2 linked regions of the Aromatoleum petrolei genome follow. The protein of the gene in region 1 interacts with the protein of each later gene in a pairwise test. Links are inferred from orthologs where the notes say so. Each region holds a gene or a part of one and is shown in the gene's direction. Other genes may lie near its edges.

The links.
Region 2: the proteins of ToN1_RS22345 (region 1) and grxD interact in binary tests that used the Escherichia coli proteins (3 or more experiments, as listed by UniProt). The link is inferred for Aromatoleum petrolei from one-to-one orthologs.

The regions. Positions count from the first base shown.
Region 1 is NZ_CP059560.1:4,881,951-4,885,186, reverse strand. What follows is about bases 278-3,198. They hold ToN1_RS22345 (BolA family protein), read left to right. Parts: upstream 278-1,553; coding sequence 1,554-1,844; downstream 1,845-3,198. Other genes in these bases: ToN1_RS22335 (acyl-CoA dehydrogenase), read right to left, coding at 2,740-3,198; ToN1_RS22340 (peptidylprolyl isomerase), read left to right, coding at 1,844-2,626; ToN1_RS22350 (YciI family protein), read left to right, coding at 1,258-1,557; ToN1_RS22355 (septation protein A), read left to right, coding at 650-1,258; ToN1_RS22360 (ATP-binding protein), read left to right, coding at 278-608. Also shown: more of ToN1_RS22360, read left to right, coding at 1-277; more of ToN1_RS22335, read right to left, coding at 3,199-3,236. UniProt on the Escherichia coli protein: Transcriptional regulator that plays an important role in general stress response. Has many effects on cell morphology, cell growth and cell division. Acts by regulating the transcription of many genes, including dacA (PBP-5), dacC (PBP-6), ampC and mreB.
Region 2 is NZ_CP059560.1:3,678,368-3,681,581, forward strand. The notes cover bases 101-2,999. They hold grxD (Grx4 family monothiol glutaredoxin), read left to right. Parts: upstream 101-1,339; coding sequence 1,340-1,660; downstream 1,661-2,999. Other genes in these bases: prfA (peptide chain release factor 1), read left to right, coding at 101-348; prmC (peptide chain release factor N(5)-glutamine methyltransferase), read left to right, coding at 397-1,251; ToN1_RS16720 (nucleotidyltransferase domain-containing protein), read right to left, coding at 1,704-2,801; ToN1_RS16725 (HprK-related kinase A), read right to left, coding at 2,806-2,999. Also shown: more of prfA, read left to right, coding at 1-100; more of ToN1_RS16725, read right to left, coding at 3,000-3,214. UniProt on the Escherichia coli protein: Monothiol glutaredoxin involved in the biogenesis of iron-sulfur clusters.

The DNA.
Region 1 (3,236 bases):
TCGAGATGTCCGGCGCCCCCGAAACCGATGTCCGAGCGATGGTCACCGACGTCGAGGAGATGGACCGCATCATCGGCCAGTTCCTCGATTTCGGCCGCGGCGAGCCGCAGGAGCCCCTCCAGCTTGAAGACCTCGTCGGCCTGCTCGCCGACATCGCCGAACCCTATCGGCTGCGCGGCATCAAGGTGCACCTCGACACGCCGCCAAGCCTCTCCGCACCCGTGCGCACCCTGCCGCTTCGGCGCGCGGTCCGCAACCTGATCGACAATGCCGTGCGCTATGCGGGCGAGGAAAGCCCGATCGGCCTCATCCTCTCGAGCCGCGGCGACGAAGCCCTGATCGAGGTTGCCGACCGTGGCCCGGGCATTCCCGAGGCGGACATGGACCGCATGCGCCATCCATTCACCCGCCTCGAGACGGCCCGCTCGAATACCAAGGGCGCAGGCCTCGGCCTCGCGATCGTCGAACGCATCGTCGCCTCCCACGAGGGCCGTCTCGAACTGCGTGCCCGGAGCGGCGGCGGCCTGCGCGCCGTCATCCACCTGCCGCTCGAAGGACCCAGACGCGGGAGAATGCTCGCCGCCGGCAGCGAGGCTGGAAGCGAGTAGAGCGAACCGCTTGCAGCGCCGACTCGCTATAATCCCCGCGCATGAAGATTCTTTTCGACCTGCTTCCCGTCATCCTTTTCTTTGCCGCCTACAAGTTCGCAGGACACGATCCGGCTGCGGCGCACGAACTCGCCAGCAGGATTCTCGGCAACGGCATCGAGACTGCACAGGCACCGATCCTCATAGCAACGGCGGTCGCAATCCTCGCCACGATCGGCCAGATCGGCTGGGTATGGTTCAGGCACCGCAAAGTCGACACGATGCTATGGGTCAGTCTGGCGATCATCGTCGTGTTCGGCGGCGCAACGCTGTTCTTCCACAACCCCACCTTCATCAAGTGGAAACCGACCGCGCTGTACTGGCTGTTCGGCATTACGCTGGCGGGCTCGGAACTGCTGTTCCGGCGCAACCTGATCCGCAAGATGCTCGAAGCGCAGGTACGCCTGCCCGAGCCGGTATGGGGGCGCCTCAGCCATGCCTGGACGGCGTTCTTCATCAGCATGGGCGTCCTCAACCTTTACGTCGCCTACAACTTTTCCGAAGAGGCCTGGGTCAACTTCAAGCTCTTCGGCGGAATGGGCCTGATGCTACTGTTTGTCCTGGCACAGGGCCTCTACCTCTCCAAACACATCCAGGAGGAAACCAGCTGATGCTTTACGTGCTGACGGGCGAAGACGCCCCGGGCCAACTCGACGTCCGCATGGCCGTGCGCCCCGCACACCTCGCACGCCTCGAGAAGCTCCGTGACGAGGGACGACTCGTTGTCGCCGGGCCGATGCCCGCGATCGACTCGCCAGACCCCGGCCCGGCCGGCTTCTTCGGCAGCCTCGTGATCGCCGAATTCCCCTCGCAGGCCGAAGCCGAAGCCTGGCTCGCAGCAGACCCCTACGTCGCGAATGGCGTGTTCGCCCGCACCAGCGTCCGCCCGTACAAGAAGGTCCTGCCGTGAGCGTGATTGACGAGATCAGGAACCGGCTCGCGCCGCTGAATCCACTCTCGATCGAGATCGAGGACGAAAGTGCCCTGCACGCCGGACATGCCGGCGCGAAAGGCGGCGGAGGACACTACCGCATGACGATGGTGTCGGACGCATTTATCGGCAAGAATACGGTGGCACGCCACCGACTCATATACGGCGCGCTGGGCGAGCTGATGCGCACCCGCATCCATGCCCTCGCCATTCGCGCCCTGACGGCCGAAGAGGCCAACACTCAACCCACCAGAAAGGAACTTTGATGATTCGCTTTCCCAGCCGTCTCGCTCTTTGTCTCATGGCCGGCCTGATCGGCCAGGCAGCCCATGCGGCCGGCCCGGCCGCCACGGTGAACGGCACGGCAATCCCCGCGGCGCGCGCGGACGTGATGTTCAACGAGCAGCGTGCCCAGGGCGCTCCGGACAACCAGCAGCTCCGCGACGCAGTGCGCGAGGAACTGATCCGCCGCGAAGTTCTGGCCCAGGAGGCCGCAAAGAAGGGTATCGACAAGAAGAGCGAAGTGCAGGCCCAGATGGACCTCGCCCGCCAGGCCGTGCTGCTGCGCGCCTATATTCAGGACTACGTGAAGGCCAACCCGATCACTGACGCCGACCTGAAGAAGGAATACGACAGCGTCAAGAGCAAGATGGGCTCCAAGGAATACAAGCCCCGCCACGTCCTGGTCGAGACCGAGGACGAAGCCAAGGCGATCATCGCGAAGCTGAAGGCCGGAGAGAAGTTCGACGCGCTGGCCAAGCAGTCCAAGGACCCCGGCTCCAAGGACAACGGCGGGGACCTCGGCTGGAGCAATCCGGGCATGTTCGTGAAACCGTTCTCCGATGCCATGGTCAAGCTCGAGAAGGGCAAGTACAGCGAGACGCCGGTCAAGAGCGACTTCGGCTATCACGTGATCCAGCTCGACGACGTGCGCGACCTGAAGGCACCCGACTTCGAGGAAGTGAAGCCGCAGCTGGAGCAGCGCCTGCAACAGCAGAAGATCGAGAAGCACATCATGGATCTGCGCGCCAAGGCGAAAGTCCAGTAAGCATCCCGAGCTGAAACGCAAAGGGCCGCCCCGAGTGATCGGGGCGGCCCTTTTTTGCATCACTTCATCCCGAAACACGCGAAGGAGGGCTGTCACCCTCCTCCGCTGCGTCGTCAGAACTGCGCTTCGTCGAGCGCCAGCGCACCCGCGGCGCCATTCACGACCGTGTAGGACAGCGCCTGCGCCTGCGGCAGGACGTGGTCGGCGTAAAAGCGCGAGGTGACGATCTTGGTCTTGTAGAACTCGTCCGAGGAGCCTTCGGCGATGCGCTGCGACGACACCAGCGCGGCACGCGCCATGAGCCAGCCGCCCGCAACGATGCCGAGAAGCTTGAGGAAAGGCACCGAGCCCACGGAAGCGGCCTTGATGTCCTTGCCGTAGGTGGCGAGCACATACTCGACCGCGGCTTCCAGTGCGGCGATGCCCGACTCGAGGGACTTGCCGATCGCCACGAACGACTCGTCGCTACCCCTTTCGGCGAGCAGGGGGAGCACGCCGCGCATCTCCGCGATCAGGGCCTTGATGGTCACCCCGCCTTCGCGCGCCGTCTTGCGGCCGATGAGGTCGTTCGCCTGGATCGCGGTCGTGCCCTCGTAGATCGTCGTGATGC
Region 2 (3,214 bases), 1.2 Mb from region 1 along the record:
CGCATCACCCACCTGCCCACGGGTATCGTTGTCGAATGCCAGGACGACCGCTCGCAGCACCGCAACAAGGCGCAGGCGATGTCGGTGCTGGCTGCGCGCATTCACGACATACAGCTCCGCGAGCAGCAGGCGAGGGAGGCTGCGACGCGCAAGAGTCTCGTGGGCAGCGGCGACCGTTCGGAGCGCATCCGCACCTACAATTTTCCCCAGGGCCGTGTCACCGACCACCGCATCAACCTCACGCTGTACAAGCTGGACGCGGTGATGGAGGGGGAACTCGACGAGTTGGTTGGTGCGCTCACGGCGGAACATCAGGCCGCACAGCTCGCGGCGCTCGCCGGTGAGTGATATGAGCGTGACCTCGCGATCATCTAGTCCGCACGGGTGGAGGCGCTGATGGATACGCCCGACACGGTGCCCGATATCGCCGCCGCATTGAACTGGGCGCGTGCCCGCATTGCCGTCGTCGATGCGCGGGTGCTGCTCCGCCATGTCCTGCAATGTTCGGCGGCACGCCTTGCCGCATATCCGGAGGCTCGGCTTGACGAGGGCGAGTGGGCGGAATTTCGCAGCCTGGTGGAGCGGCGCGAGGCGGGAGAGCCGGTGGCCTACTTGATCGGCGAGCGCGAGTTCTACGGGCGCTCCTTCATGGTCGGCCCGGCGGTCCTGATTCCGCGACCGGACACCGAGCTGCTCATCGAGCTGGCCCTGGCGCACTTCGGCGACAGGCCGCGCACCCGGGTTCTCGACCTGGGTACGGGCAGCGGCGCGCTGGCCGTGACCCTTGCGCTTGAACTGCCTGACGCCGACGTGACCGCGGTGGATCGTTCGCGCGAGGCCTTGCTGGTCGCGATGGCCAACGCCGCCCGCCTAAAGGCGAGCGTGTCCTTCGTCCTCGGCGACTGGTTTTCGCAACTGGGGGGTGATCGCTATCAGCTGATCGTCGCCAATCCCCCTTACGTCGCTGCGGGCGACCCGCATCTGCGCGAGGGCGACGTGCGCTTCGAGCCGGGAACGGCGCTGGCTGCAGGGCCCCAGGGGCTGGACGACCTCGCGGCGATTACGGCGGAGGCGCCGCGCCACCTGGAGCCGGGGGGCTGGCTCTTCATGGAGCATGGTTACGACCAGGCGGCGGCGGTGCGCGGTTTGCTCACGGATGCGGGGTTCTCGTCGATCACGTCGTGGAAGGACCTCGGCGGCATCGAGCGCGTGTCGGGCGGCCAGTGGCTGGGGCGTGAGGAGTCACGCTGAAGGCATTGTCGTTGCAGTGCCTATTGACGGCTGCGATGGCAATCCCTAGAATTTCCCGAGTTAATTACTCAACTTTTGGAACGGCAACATGGACATCCAGAACGTCATCCGCGAGCAGGTCACCAGCAACCCGGTCGTGCTCTATATGAAGGGCACACCCCAGTTCCCGATGTGCGGCTTCTCGGCGACCGCCGTGCAGATCCTCAAGAACCTGGGCGTTACCAGCGTGTTCTCGGTGAACGTGCTGGAGAACGAGGATATTCGCAGTGGCATCAAGGAATTCGCCAATTGGCCGACGATTCCGCAGCTCTACATCAAGGGCGAGTTCGTCGGCGGCTGCGACATCATGCGCGAGATGTACGAGAACGGCGAGTTGAAGACGATGCTCGCCGAAGCCGGCGTCAAGTAATTCGCTTCGGCTGGCACGGCACCCGTCCGTGCCGGGATGGCGATCAGGCCCGCCCGTCAGCGGCGGGCTCGTCTTTTTTGAGGCGCACGATCGATTTGTGCGCGAGGTGCCGCAGCAGGAGATACGGCGGCATCCGCAGCCAATGGGCGCGCACGTAGATCGCGAAGCGGGCAAGCGCCGCCGCCGCGCTTTCGGCAGCCTCGTTCTCGGGGCGCATGGCGGTTGTGTACAGCATCGTCAGCAGCCGCGAGGCCGGCCCGCCCGCGGCGTTGAGCAAATCCTCGAGTACCGGCGGCGGAATCGGGCTGTCGAGCAGATGCCTGGCAAGGTGGAGGCCGAATGCGACCGGCGCGACGACATCGAGCGTCCGTGAGGCCTCGACCACCCGCGGCCAGAAATCCGCTTCGCTGGCTCCCGCGCGCAGCAACCCATCGATATCGAAGAGATCGCGCAGGCCGTTGTGAAGTTCGCCTTCGTGCAGGAGGTGAACGATGCTGTGGATGAGCAGATGCTCGGGGCGGGGGATGCGCACCGCAGGCAGGCCGGGTAGCGTGGACGCCTCGCGGATGATCGTGCCCGCATCGGGGCTGTGCCGCGAGGTGAGCGGCAGGATGGTGTGATGGACGTCGAGCACGGTGCCGCGCCGCACGTTCACCATCGGCGGCAACTCGTGCATCCAGGTTCGGTAGTAGCGTTGGTCGTAGGGTGAGGTCTTGGCCGACGCCCAGCCCGCCACCATCAGGCGCAACTCGACATCGCCGAGCGCGTCGTGCGGCACCAGGATGTCGATGTCGCCGAATAGGCGGCCGCGCCCGACGGGATGGTCGGACACCGCGTAGGCGGCCCCTTTCAGCAGCACCAGCGGGATGCCCAGGCGGCACAGGGCACGCTGCAGCCCGTGCACTTCCCAGCGCACCGACAGTGCCTGTCGCCGGCTGAGCTGGCGGACTGCGTCGAGATGTCGTGCGGCTTCGGGCGGGATGGCGACGTCCGCCGCGGCGAGGCGCTCGGCGAGCAGGCCCGCAAGGTTCGCTGCGCGCGCATTCGCGACGAGTTCGGACCAAGCGGCCAGATCCAGCGCGGCAGCCTGCGTCGGCGTCTTGAGGGTCGCAACCAGACGTTTGCAGGCGGACGATTGCATCGCGTTAACGTCCGGTGATGCTACGCACCATCGCCAGGGCGGTGTCGGTCGAATCGTAGGCAATGTCGAAGCACCGCGCCTTGTCCAGCATCTCGCACAGCGCGTGAAAGCCAGTCTCGCCCATGCGATCGCGATTGAAGGATTGCTCCGCAATGCGCGCGAAGGCCTCTGCGCGGCCGATTTCCTCGCTGCGGGGGGCGGATCCGGGCACGAAGCGGGGGAAGATCACCCAGCGGCATCGCGCCTGTCGTGCGGCCGCGCTGTGCGATGTGGCAGGTGGCGCCGCATGGCTGATCGTGCCCTTGCGGGTGTCCGTGTAGCGACGTCCGAGCCTGGTGCCCGGAAAGCGCGAAACGATGTCGATCGATTCGTTCTTGAGGCTGATCGGGCGGGGGTTGGGTTGCAGGGTGCCG